4 regions of the Enterobacter sp. PL_is511 genome follow, and region 1 is predicted to be linked to each of the others. Evidence: predicted binding sites of a transcription regulator. Region 1 holds the regulator's gene; each other region holds the start of a gene.
What was found. Region 1 encodes LexA, which represses DNA repair genes until DNA is damaged. Its sites were predicted from a motif close to TNCTGTATGTACATACAGNA; they were not measured.
Positions count from the first base shown of each region.

Region 1 (3,278 bases):
ACCGTCACGATATATCGTGACGTGAAGAGAACCAGGTATTGTTTTGCCAGTGGCGGTGCCAGATAAACGCCAGCGACAACCCTCGCAGCGAGAGGAAAACGGCCAGGGCCAGCCACAAACCGTGATTACCCAGCCAGGGGAGCGTCAGCAGCGTCAGACCAAACCCGGCCGCTGCAACCGCCATACTGTTACGCATTTCCGCTCCGCGCGTCGCACCAATAAACATGCCGTCCAGCAGATAACACCAGACGCCGACCACCGGTAAGACGACTTGCCAGATGAGATAGTGACTCGCCAGCTCGCGCAGCGCAGGGATAGACGTCAGCAATGCAACGATCTGCTCACCAAAGAAGGCGTAAACCATACCGAACGCCAGCGCCACCAGTCCCGACTGGCGGCAGGCTGCCCGCCAGACGTCCCGAAGCTGCCCGCTTTCGCGCGCACCGTACGCCTGCCCGGAATGCGCTTCTACCGCATAGGCAAAACCGTCCAGCGCGTAGGCGGTAAAGGTCAGTAGCGTCATCAATACTGCGTTGACCGCAACGATTTCTGGCCCCAGTCGAGCCCCGAAGACCGTCAGCGCTCCGAAGCAGAGCTGAAGCAGCAGCGAGCGCAGCATGATGTCTCGGTTAAGCGCCAGCAGCTTACGGATATTGCCGCGCCATGCGGTTTTGAGCAGCGCCAGGGAGATGCCGCGCATCGCCAGCACGCGCCAGACCATCCACAGGCCAATAATAAAGGTTCCGTACTCGGCAATCGCCGTCGCCAGCGCCGCGCCCTGCACGTTCATATGCAGACCCATGACCAGCCAGACATCCAAAACGATATTGAGCAGGTTACCCACCACCAGCAAAATCACGGGTGCACGGGCGTACTGCACGCCCAATAGCCACCCCAGCAGAACCAGGTTAGCCAGTGACGCGGGCGCGCTGAGCCAGCGGATTTCAAGGAAACGTCGCGCCTGCTCTAATACCGCCTCGCTGCCGCCAACAACATGAAGCGCAAGGTCGATCAGGGGCGCACGCAATAAAACGATTAACGCCCCCGCGCCAAGCGCGAGGATCAGCGGCTGGACCAGCGCGCGCGCCAGACGCAGCGGATCTTTTGCACCATAAGCCTGTGCCGTGAGCCCGGTGGTGCTCATACGCAAAAAGAGCAGCAGCATAAACAGGAAGCTGGTTGCCGTCGCGCCAATCGCCACGCCGCCAAGATAAACAGGCGAATCAAGATGGCCAATAACGGCCGTATCGACCAGACCCAGCAAGGGAACGGTAATATTGGAGAAGATCATCGGAAGAGCAAGACGCCACAATGCCTTATCGGATGCCGTCAGCAGTGACATGAAAAATACCGGGTGTGGAGAATGAAGCAGGCTACAGCGGCGCCATAGCCTGTCAGGAAGAGGTTACAGCCATTCGCCGTTGCGAATGACCCCAACCGCCAGCCCTTCGATAGAGAAGTTGTGTTCGCGAAGATCGACCACAATCGGGGAGAACTCGTTGTTTTCAGGCAGTAGCTGAACGGTGTTCCCCTGTTTTTTCAGACGTTTGACGGTGACTTCATCATCAATGCGCGCGACGACTACCTGGCCGTTACGTACATCCTGCGTTTTGTGCACCGCAAGCAGATCGCCGTCAAGAATACCGATGTCTTTCATCGACATACCGCTGACGCGCAGCAGGAAATCAGCGCTCGGTTTGAACATGGCTGGATCGACCTGGTAATGGCCTTCAATATGCTGCTGTGCCAGTAAAGGCTCACCGGCAGCAACACGCCCCACCAGCGGAATGCCCGTCTCTTCTTCCACCAGCAGGCGGATACCACGTGACGCGCCCGAAACAATCTCAATCACGCCCTTACGCGCCAGCGCTTTCAGGTGTTCTTCGGCAGCATTTGGAGAACGGAAACCCAGACGCTGCGCGATTTCCGCACGCGTGGGTGGCATACCCGTCTGGCCGATATGATCCCGGATGAGATCAAACACCTCTTGCTGCCTGGTCGTTAACGCTTTCATTCCGCCCCCTGGGTGTATATACAGTTATGCTGTGAGTATATACAGTCAAAGGCGATTTTGGAACCAAAAACTGCACAAAAAACCAGGGACTTAATTATTCCTCGAGGCTCATCGGAAATGTGACCAAAGCAGCGTGACCCAGGTGATAGCGGCAGTGATAATCGCCAGCAACACGGCAGCAGAGCCCATGTCTTTTGCACGGCCAGAAAGTTCATGGAAATCTGAACCAATGCGATCAACCACGGCCTCAATAGCGCTATTAAGAATTTCCACTATCATCACCAGAAGCACGGAACCGATAAGAAGTACGCGGGTAATAGCATCAACATCAAGGTAACAGGCGACGATCACCGCGATGATAGCGGCGACGCCCTCCTGGCGAAAGGCGGCTTCGTTGATCCACGCGGCACGGAAACCTTTCCATGAATAGCCGGCGGCTTTGATGATACGCGTTAACCCAGTGGTATTATTGGCCATTAAAAGAACCTTTTATGAAAAAAAGCGTCAGTAACAGGAACTGTAGCGCGTTTCGCTACAGCCTGAAGTATGACGGGTAACAACAGAAATTTTGCGCGCTTTCTGTTATCCTTGCGCCGCAATTGCATTATTAACCAGAGGCTTTACATCGTTTATGTCCGGCTGGCCACGAATTTACTACAAATTACTTAATTTACCATTAAGCATCCTGGTAAAAAGCAAGTCTATCCCAGCAGAACCCGCGCTGGAATTGGGGCTCGATACGTCACGTCCTATTATGTACGTTTTGCCTTATAACTCGAAGGCAGACTTACTGACGCTTCGCGCCCAGTGTCTGGCGCATGACTTACCTGACCCGCTTGAACCGCTGGAAGTTGACGGGACGCTGCTGCCGCGCTATGTGTTCATTCACGGTGGACCGCGCGTGTTTACCTACTACACGCCAAAAGAAGAGTCCATCAAGCTGTTCCATGACTATCTCGACCTGCACCGCAGCAACCCCGATCTGGATGTGCAGATGGTGCCGGTATCGGTGATGTTTGGTCGTCGTCCGGGCCGTGAAAAAGGTGAAGAGAACCCGCCGCTGCGCATGCTTAACGGCATCCAGAAGTTCTTTGCGGTCTCCTGGCTGGGGCGCGACAGCTTTGTGCGTTTCTCCCCTTCCGTTTCGCTGCGTCGCATGGCGGACGAACACGGCACCGACAAGATCATCGCGCAAAAACTGGCGCGCGTGGCGCGTATGCACTTCGCCCGCCAGCGCCTTGCTGCCGTTGGGCCGCGTCTCCCG
Region 1 is NZ_JBVPGP010000013.1:67,770-71,047, forward strand. It holds gene dinF (MATE family efflux transporter DinF) at 5-1,342, opposite strand; gene lexA (transcriptional repressor LexA) at 1,406-2,014, opposite strand; gene AC0TN7_RS01675 (diacylglycerol kinase) at 2,123-2,491, opposite strand; gene plsB (glycerol-3-phosphate 1-O-acyltransferase PlsB) at 2,646-3,278, shown strand, end outside.

Region 2 (3,278 bases), on a different contig from region 1:
ACTGGAAAATCTCGAAAGCGGCTGGAAATGGAAGTACCTGGTCAAAAAGCACCGTGAAGGGGAGCTGATCACCTGCTACATCGAAGCCAGCGCTGCACAAGAAGCCGTGGATATTTTGCTGACCCTCGAAAATGAACCGGTACAGGTTAACGGCTGGATTGAGAAACACATCAATCCTGCCTTGTTAAACCGGATGAAGCAAACTATCCGTGCGCGACGCAAACGGCATTTTAATGCTGAGCATCAGCACACTCGAAAAAAATCAATCGACCTGGAGTTCGTTGTCTGGCAACGTCTGGCTGGGCTGGCACAACGACGGGGTAAAACGCTTTCGGAAACCATCGTGCAGTTGATTGAGGATGCCGAACATAAAGAGAAGTACGCCAACCAGATGTCGACGCTGAAGAACGACCTTCAGGCGCTGTTGGGTAAAAAGTAGATTTTTTTACTTTTCTTCAGACAATAAAAAACCCCGCATGGCGGGGTTTTTTTATAAGACGATAACTTATGCCGCTGGCTGAGTTACAACGTCTTTGATGCCTTTAACTTCGATCTCTACGCGACGATCTGGAGCCAGGCAGTCGATCAGTGCAGCGCGAGCTTTCACGTTGTCACAGGTGTTGCCAGTAACTGGGTTAGATTCGCCCATACCACGTGGGGAGATCTTGTTAGCTGGGATACCTTTAGAGATCAGGTAATCAACAACAGACTGAGCACGTTTCTCAGACAGTTTCTGGTTGTAAGCGTCAGAACCGATACGGTCGGTGAAGCCCAGAACCACTACAGAACCGTCTTTAGGATCCAGGTTGCTCAGCTGAGAGTACAGCTGATCCAGTGCCTGCTGACCTTCTGGTTTCAGAGTTGCTTTGTTGAAGTTGAACAGAACGTCAGACTTCAGAGTGAAGTGCTTGGTCTGTACTTCTGGAGCTGGAGCCGGCGCTGGAGCAACAACTGGTGCTGCTTCTTCCTGCTGGCCGAAACGGTAGGAAACACCTACGCTCAGCATGCCGTTGTCTGGACGAACACCAACGGTGTTGCCGTCGCCGATGTTGTTAACCCACTGGTATTCCAGACGGGTAGCGATGTCACGGGTCATAGCCCACTCAACGCCACCAGCGAATACTGGGGAAACACCGGTGTCATGGTCGCTACCAACCTGGTTGTTGCTGGAGTCAGCGCGCCATACCATGCCGCCCAGACGGGTGTACACGTCCAGATCGTCAGTTACTGGGTAACCCAGTTTAGCGGTCAGCTGAACGCCCTGTGCTTTGAAAGCGCCGTTTACGGTGTCGCCTTTGTATGGCATACGACCTAACCAGTCGTAACCCATTTCAAAACCAACATACGGGTTAACCTGATAGCCACCGAACGCACCTGCACCAAGCTGGCTCTCGTGAGTCGGGCCATCGTTGTTCAGGTCTTTGTTGTACCAGCCGGTGTCGTGGAACTGAGACCAGCCCAGTTTACCACCTGCATACCAGGTATTATCTTTCGGAGCGGCCTGCGCTACGGTAGCGAAGCCAGCCAGTGCCACTGCAATCGCGATAGCTGTCTTTTTCATTTTTTGCGCCTCGTTATCATCCAAAATTCGCCATGAAAGTCTCAAGAGAGAATCACGGTTAAATCCTTCACCGGGGGGCGTGGTCAAATATAAATCTACCGATATCTTCGGCTTAGGCCGAGCACCCCTGGCGATGTAAAGTCTACAACGTAGCTGAAAACTTACAAGTGTGAAGTCTGTCAGGCATATGAAAAAAAAAGTTCCGTATACCGATTATTTAACATTTTTAGAACGAATTTTGTGCAATAAAATGAAGGAGAACCGCACCAGACAAGCCTTGCCGCAATTTTCAGACCGGGAACTTTAATGCCATCTTGTGGTCGAAAAAAATTCCAGGAAAAATCTTAATTTCACTCAATGATACAAATTTGAGTGAATTTTTAGCCCAGAAAGTTGTCCTCTGCGGTAAGAATCCGATCGAACCGGACGCATAATGAACCCGATCGCACTCCCTTCTTCAGCGGCTTCAGTCAGACGGAAATGTTCCTCTTCCGTCAATTCTTCGGGTAACCATCCAATTACCACGCTGTAATTTCCGGTGCGTAACGCGCGGATCATCGACTCAACGGTATCGCACGGCGAGAGCTGATTAATCTGCATGACCTTGGTCAGCGGAAGGCCAGCGGACTGAACCCACTCACGGCTCAGTTTTTGTTGAGGCGTGAGCCAAAGCTGCCAGCGCGATTGCTGACCAAGCTGTTGTAATAACGGCAACAGCAGAAGTTGCGTCAACAGGGGCTGGTCTTCACGATACACCACTTCACTGATAAGCCCTGTGGAAACACGCTCGACGGAATTCTGCGCGACATTGCCTGCGGCAGAAGAGAGAGAGATTGCGCGATTTGCATAGCCTGAAGTGTGCATATTCATTCCAGCCCTGTAGTTACTGTATGGATATACAGTAACCCCTGTATGCATAAAGATCAACCTCATTTTCGGAAAGCGACTCGCAAAATTCATTCAATCTTGATGCCCCTGGAAAAATCATCTTGCTCAACGGCGATAAGTTGCCTATTTTCCTGCTAACGGATCCGCTAGTAAGAAATTTCGTTGTTATTTTATGATTTTGAAGGGAAATATCATGAAAAAGATATCTTATGAACGGATTTATAAATCCCAGGAATACCTCTCCCCGTTGGGTGAGATTCATCATCGTGCGCTGTTTGGAGGCTACACCCTGGCGGTGGATGATGCGGTTTTTGCCATGGTGTCTGATGGCGAGCTTTATCTTCGGGCTTGTGAGGAGAGTGCGAAATACTGCGTAAAGAATGCCTCCTCATTTTTGACATTGATGAAGCGAGGCCGCCCGGTGCTGCTCAACTATTATCGTGTGGATGACGGATTATGGCAGGACAGGGAGCGGTTGCTTCAGCTCTCCTCGTTTGCGCTCAGTGCGGCAAGAAAAGAGCGCTATCAGCGCCATCAACGAAACCGACTCAAGGATCTGCCAAACCTGACCTTTCAGCTTGAAGTCTTGCTTTTTGAAGCCGGTATTACCAATGAAGAAACACTCCGGGCGCTGGGTGCCAGAGCCAGCTGGCTGAAGATGCGGGCGAAAAATAAAGCGCTCAGTATTAAAGTCCTCTTCGCGCTCGAAGGGGCTATTGAAGGGCTGCATGAGGCGGCACTCCCGGCAGGCATTCGCCGGGAGCTGACGGAGTGGTTTAATGCGCTGCCTGAGCCACAGGAGAATCACTCCTCCAGGTAGCGATTTGCT
Region 2 is NZ_JBVPGP010000024.1:717,947-721,224, forward strand. It holds gene matP (macrodomain Ter protein MatP) at 1-439, shown strand, start outside; gene ompA (porin OmpA) at 506-1,561, opposite strand; gene sulA (SOS-induced cell division inhibitor SulA) at 1,916-2,425, opposite strand; gene AC0TN7_RS18780 (TfoX/Sxy family DNA transformation protein) at 2,643-3,269, shown strand; gene yccS (YccS family putative transporter) at 3,226-3,278, opposite strand, start outside.
Region 2: sulA (SOS-induced cell division inhibitor SulA) is a predicted target of LexA. The motif match lies at 2,446-2,465, and genes of this name have one in related genera.

Region 3 (3,278 bases), on a different contig from region 1:
GCTGATCGTACTGGTGCTGTCAGGACTCATTCTGGCGGCGCGGGCGAAGCTGGTGAATTCCGGCGACGTGGTGATTGATATTAATGACGATCCGCAGAATCAGATCCGCACGCCTGCGGGAGATAAACTGCTCAACACGCTCTCCGGTAACGGTATTTTTGTCTCCTCAGCCTGCGGCGGCGGCGGCTCCTGCGGGCAGTGCCGCGTGACGGTAAAAGAGGGCGGTGGCGATATTCTGCCCACCGAGCTGGCGCATATCACTAAGCGTGAGGCAAAAGAGGGCTGCCGTCTGGCCTGCCAGGTCGCGGTGCGCCAGAACATGAAGATTGCGCTGCCGGAAGAGATTTTCGGCGTCAAAAAATGGGAATGTGAAGTTATCTCTAATGATAACAAAGCCACCTTTATTAAAGAGCTGAAGCTGCGGGTACCGGAAGGGGAAGATGTTCCGTTCCGCGCCGGGGGATACATTCAGATTGAGTGTCCTGAGCATACCGTGGCGTATGCGGACTTTGACGTTCCGCAGGTGTACCGCGCCGACTGGGACAAATTCAATCTCTTCCGTTTTGTATCCGAGGTAAAAGAGCCGACGCTGCGCGCCTACTCGATGGCCAACTACCCGGAAGAGAAGGGCATCATCATGCTCAACGTGCGTATCGCCACGCCGCCACCGAATGTGCCGGATGCACCGCCGGGCGTAATGTCGTCATACATCTGGTCTCTGAAGCCGGGAGATAAGGTGACCATCTCCGGTCCGTTCGGGGAGTTCTTTGCGAAAGATACCGATGCGGAAATGGTCTTTATCGGCGGCGGTGCCGGTATGGCCCCGATGCGCTCGCACATTTTTGACCAGCTCAAGCGGCTCGGCAGCAAGCGTAAAATCAGCTTCTGGTACGGGGCGCGTTCGCTGCGCGAAATGTTCTATGACGACGAGTTTGAACAGCTGGCGCGTGAAAACCCGAACTTTACCTTCCATGTGGCGCTCTCCGATCCGCAGCCGGAAGATAACTGGACGGGCTATACGGGGTTCATCCACAACGTGCTGTATGAAAACTACCTCAAACAGCACCCGGCGCCCGAGGACTGCGAGTTCTATATGTGTGGTCCGCCGATGATGAACGCCGCCGTGATTAAGATGCTGAAAGATCTCGGCGTCGAAGATGAGAATATCATGCTCGATGATTTTGGAGGCTGATGATGCTGACGTTTCTGGCAACCTTTGTGGTTTTTGTGCTTGTCATCTTCGGCATGTCGTTAGGCTGGATCGTTAAACGGAAAAGCATTCAGGGCAGCTGCGGCGGTATTTCCTCCATTGGGATGGAAAAGGTCTGCGACTGCCCGGAACCGTGCGATGCGCGGAAAAAAAGAATGGCCCGCGAGCAGCAGCGCATCATTTAATCTGCCAGGTCGGGTAAGGCGAAGCCGCCACCCGACAATTCCCACGCACACTTCTCAATCCTCATTTGTTTACTGTATACTTATCCAGTGATGAGTGAGGGCTTACTATGCGCAAAATAATCCATGTTGATATGGACTGCTTTTTTGCCGCAGTGGAGATGCGTGACAACCCGGCGCTGCGGGATATTCCCATCGCCATTGGCGGCAGCCGCGTTCAGCGTGGTGTCATCAGCACCGCCAACTATCCTGCGCGCAAATTTGGCGTGCGCAGCGCCATGCCGACGGCGATGGCCTTAAAGCTTTGCCCTCATCTCACGCTTCTGCCCGGGCGGTTCGACGCCTATAAAGAGGCTTCCCTTCATATTCGGGAAATCTTTTCCCGCTATACCTCTCTGATAGAGCCGCTGTCGCTGGACGAAGCCTATCTGGATGTGACCGACAGCGTGCACTGCCACGGCTCCGCCACGCTGATGGCGCAGGAGATCCGCCAGACGATTTTCAACGAGCTGAATCTGACGGCATCGGCGGGGGTCGCGCCCGTTAAATTCCTCGCCAAAATCGCCTCCGATTTAAATAAGCCCAACGGCCAGTACGTCATCACGCCGGAAGAGGTACCTGCGTTTTTGAAAACGCTACCGCTCGGTAAAATCCCAGGCGTCGGGAAAGTCTCCGCCGCAAAGCTGGAAAGCATGGGGCTACGGACCTGCGAAGACGTACAGCGAAGCGACCTCGCCATGCTGCTGAAGCGCTTTGGGAAGTTTGGCCGCGTGCTGTGGGAGCGCAGCCAGGGGATTGACGATCGCGATGTGAACAGTGAACGGCTACGGAAATCCGTCGGCGTTGAGCGCACCCTCATTGAAGATATTCATGACTGGTCCGAATGCGAAACCATTATCACGGAACAGCTTTACCCGGAGCTGGAGCGACGCTTAAGCAAGGTGAAGCCGGACCTGCTGATTGCCCGTCAGGGTATCAAATTAAAATTCAACGACTTCCAGCAGACCACGCAGGAACACGTCTGGCCGCGACTGAATAAAGACGATCTTATCGCGACGGCAAAAAAGGCATGGGAAGAAAGACGAGGCGGGCGAGGGGTGAGGCTGGTGGGATTGCACGTCACGCTGCTGGATCCGCAGTTAGAGCGACAGCTGGTATTAGGATTGTAAAAAAGCCCGGTGCGCTACGCTTACCGGGCCTGCGTTGTTCACCCTCTCCCTGTGGGAGAGGGCTGGGGTGAGGGAATTACTTAACGGGGATCGCTTTCAGCAGTTCAGTCAGCAGCGTCCAGTAGTGACCGACGCTTTCGATATGAACCTGCTCATCCGGGGAGTGCGGACCGGTAATGGTTGGCCCGATAGAAACCATGTCCATGTCCGGATACGGTTTCTTGAATAGACCACATTCCAGACCGGCGTGGATCACCTGAATGTTCGGGGTGCTGTTGAACAGACGCTGATAGGTTTCACGCACCAGCGCCATCACCGGTGAACTTGCATCCGGCTGCCAGCCCGGGTAGCTGCCTTTTGCAGACGTTTTCGCGCCCGCCAGCGTACCCAGCGATTCCAGCATGCTCACCACGTACTCTTTACCGCTGTCGATAAGGGAGCGGATCAGGCAGATGATTTCCGCGCTGTCGTCGCTCATGGTCACCACGCCCACGTTCAGTGAGGTTTCCACCACGCCTTTCGCCACGTCAGAGTTGCGGATCACGCCGTTTGGCGTCGCGTTCAGCAGCTGAACGAAGGTGTCACGAGACTTCGCGGTCAGCGCGGCTTTATCCGTGGAGACGGATTCCAGCACCACGGTCAGGTTCTTCTCTTTTGCTGACAGTTCGTTTTTCAGGATATCCAGGTATACGGTGGAGAGTTTTTTCAGCTCGTCGG
Region 3 is NZ_JBVPGP010000024.1:28,804-32,081, forward strand. It holds gene nqrF (NADH:ubiquinone reductase (Na(+)-transporting) subunit F) at 1-1,192, shown strand, start outside; gene nqrM ((Na+)-NQR maturation NqrM) at 1,192-1,395, shown strand; gene dinB (DNA polymerase IV) at 1,503-2,561, shown strand; gene pepD (cytosol nonspecific dipeptidase) at 2,638-3,278, opposite strand, start outside.
Region 3: dinB (DNA polymerase IV) is a predicted target of LexA. The motif match lies at 1,466-1,485, and genes of this name have one in related genera.

Region 4 (3,278 bases), on a different contig from region 1:
TATCTCGATCGTTTCGGGCTTCATGCTGCCTCCATTTCGGTGATGGTCAGTTCGAGTTTTCCGCCTTTAACGATCGGCATTCTCTTCACGCTGTAGTAATCGACCTGCTGGTCATCGAGCCAGAACCCGGATTTCGTTAGCGCGTCGAAGGCGGCCTTCTGCAGGTTGTCCAGGTCCCGGCGGCGGCGATCCGGCATATGGCACTCGATACGGATTTTCACGGGCGTGGTCAGGCCGATATCCAGCATTGAGTCTTTGATGATTCTGGCGACACTGTCGCGGTACGCCTGCCCTTCCGCGCTAATGTGCGTACGCCCGCGGTTGTGCCGGTAATACCGGTTGTTGCTCGGCGGCCAGGGCAAAGTGATTTGATATGTCTTCACGTTCACCCCCACATCCGGTTTCGCCAGCGGCTGTCCGGGCGCGCTGGTGTATTTGAGGTCGGCAAGAATGCACTGACAGTCCAGGTCACGTAATCCGGGTTAAGGCTGCGCTCAACTCGAACACCACGCGCTTTGTAACGCTTAACCAGTTCGTCGGCCTGTTCGGTGCTGCAATCGGTGTGGTGGAACCAGGTATGCTTCATCCCCATTACCCCGCAAAGCCAAGTAGCTGAGCGGCGACATTTTCTGCCTCATCACGACTGCGGAATGAACGGGACAGGACCCAGCGCCAAAGAACATCGAGCGCAGCTTTATAGAGTTGTTGAAACTCGAGCTCGTCCATGTTGGCAAACGAGATGCTGCGAGGATGCTTTTTGAGTGTTCCGTCTGGCAGCTGAATGGCATCAAAGTGCCCTGCTTCGACGATCACCAAGGAGCGGTAAGCATCGAAGGATTTGCACAGGCTGATGCCATTCGTGACGCGCCGGTAAGCAACCTGCTCAAGATACTGCTCAGCAGCATCGATCAGCGCGCCCTCATTCCCGCCATAAGAAGCCAGGAATTTTGCGTAGCCGGTGATCAGCTTCCGCTCGTTGCTAGAGATAGCCCCGCCGGTTGGTTCCCAGTATTCAAAACCGAGATTAAGAAGCGCGAAAAAGCGCCGGTGAAATGCCGGGTTTCGTACCCGCCTGAACTCGGCAACAAGAACATCGCCGAGCCGGGTTTTTGATTGCAGGATATCGCTGGTCTCGGGTGTGGCCGGGATCAGTATTCCTGAGTGGTGTTTGATAAGTTGTAATTCTAGCGCCATGGTTCTCTCCGTGGCGCATCAGGTATAGGTTGTTCAGGCCTATGAAAGAATAATATCAGACGGTGGTGTAATTCGGTACCCAAGCCGTTTTGCAAAATGCATAAACCCGTTGAGAGTAAAGATTTCTTCCTCTTCGAGTAAAGGTCGTAATGAAACTATTCCATTTACACGATAAACCAGATATCTCCCTTCCGCCGGGAAGCTATAGATAACTGCTTTATCGGCCCTTCTGACCACGTCGTACCATTGATCATCTGCATTAAAGGCATCTGCACTACACACTATTTCCCCCTGAGCGACTTAATGACGCGGTAAACAGTAATCGGGAACAGCCAGGGGAACGCAAACAGCGATACTCTTTGAAACTGCTCCAATGAAATTTACGCGATTAATAAAAACACTCATTCGCGCTTTCCCAGGTCTCCTGCAGGATAAGTTCGACCTCTTTCTTGTCGCCTCCGAAAACAATCAACCCATCATTACTGGCACGCCTAATCGTAAGCTGGCAATCATCAAACTGTTTGCTGAGTCTTTTGAGCAGTTCTGACTCGAGCGCAGGTATAGCTCCATCAGGAAGTTTCTTCATGCGTTCAATGGTTAGCTCGATTTTCATTTTCCCTCCGCAATGAATTACTGTATGCATGTACAGTGCATTTATAAACGTATCTCACGGATTTTGCAACGCTCTAATGAAACAAAATGCATGAAAAAAGAACTACTTTTGCAGGCTGATTACCGCTGATTATTTGTTAGCTTACGACCTGCATAAGAAATTCTCAGCCTAGTTTTATACGTAAATTCGATAAGATTGCATCACCGACGTCAGTCCGGAATTTTAAATGAGAGGAACTTCACGAAGAAGCGCCCACAAAATGTTGAGTCATATTTTCGCTTGATCTGAGCTAAGGAATTAACCCAATCTTGATTTATCAGCTTGGGATTACTCTTATCATGAACGTTGCCGGAGATGGAATCCTTGCGTGTTATTTGAACATGATTGTAGTGCTTATTTTTAAATCATATATGTCCTTGAAATTGTTAAGACTTGAAGAAAATCATGGTGCTTTAATAACAAACAAACCTAAAAATAGATTGTTAAAATATCAATAAACAACACATGAAAGCACCATAAAATAATATCACCAATTATTTAGATAGTGTTAACACAACTGTATCGCTCCCAATCAGATAACCCCAAATCTGCGGATAGTGATGCCATAGAAAAATCCCACATAATATCAAGAAAAAAAACATAAATATGATACTAAAAAACTTAAAGAAACGATAACCAAACTCACCCTTCTTAACTCGTTCCCATTCTTTTTTTAATACAGCATGCGAAGCATTAGTATAAGCATCAAAATATAACTTTAAATCTGCACTGTTAGTCCCTGCGGATACTTGTACATTAAGACTTGTTATAATCTCTCGTAATTTCTTCTCTTCCTCCGATGGCATACCATGATTCAATCTTAGATAAATTTCTGAGGAAGTAGCATTAATTTTCTTCAAAGCTTCTTTTATGTCATTAACATCAGCCACAGAATCTTTCTTAAGAACTTCATATGTCGCAAGAAGTTTAACAAGAGATGTTCTCAACTCTGTTATCCATGCCTGCCTAAATTCAGATGTTTTCTGTTCTTTTGAGATAACCAAGCTTACTACAGTACCAATTACTGCCAATGCAGCAATCACTAAAGCTAAAAATGATTGTTCCATAACTTTCCTCCGAAAAAAATAAACAATATCACCTATGAACTTAAAAACCGATTGGGATTTTATATGAATTAAGTTCTTCTTTATAAAGACCAGCAATCTTATACATGTTGTAGCAAGCTTCAGTAAGATATTCATTAACTGGCAAAGAAGAAATTATTCTTAGATTACAAGCTAAATCCATAGCGGCCGCTCCTAATAAAGAATATTCCTTTTGCCTAACAATAAAATAATTGCATTCACCACTGTGACGACAATTTTCATAAGCACCTTCAAGCCGTTGCAAACTTAGTTTATGCATCGGGCTAAGACTACATATGTCAAACATCATTTTGGGTTCGATAGCTTTCCAGTTTCCCTTTATTAGC
Region 4 is NZ_JBVPGP010000020.1:125,535-128,812, forward strand. It holds gene AC0TN7_RS08195 (YlcG family protein) at 1-24, opposite strand, end outside; gene rusA (crossover junction endodeoxyribonuclease RusA) at 21-383, opposite strand; gene AC0TN7_RS08205 (hypothetical protein) at 386-592, opposite strand; gene AC0TN7_RS08210 (DUF1367 family protein) at 592-1,194, opposite strand; gene AC0TN7_RS08215 (DinI-like family protein) at 1,583-1,807, opposite strand; gene AC0TN7_RS08220 (hypothetical protein) at 2,341-2,913, opposite strand; gene AC0TN7_RS08225 (hypothetical protein) at 2,954-3,278, opposite strand, start outside.
Region 4: AC0TN7_RS08215 (DinI-like family protein) is a predicted target of LexA. The motif match lies at 1,826-1,845, and genes of this name have one in related genera.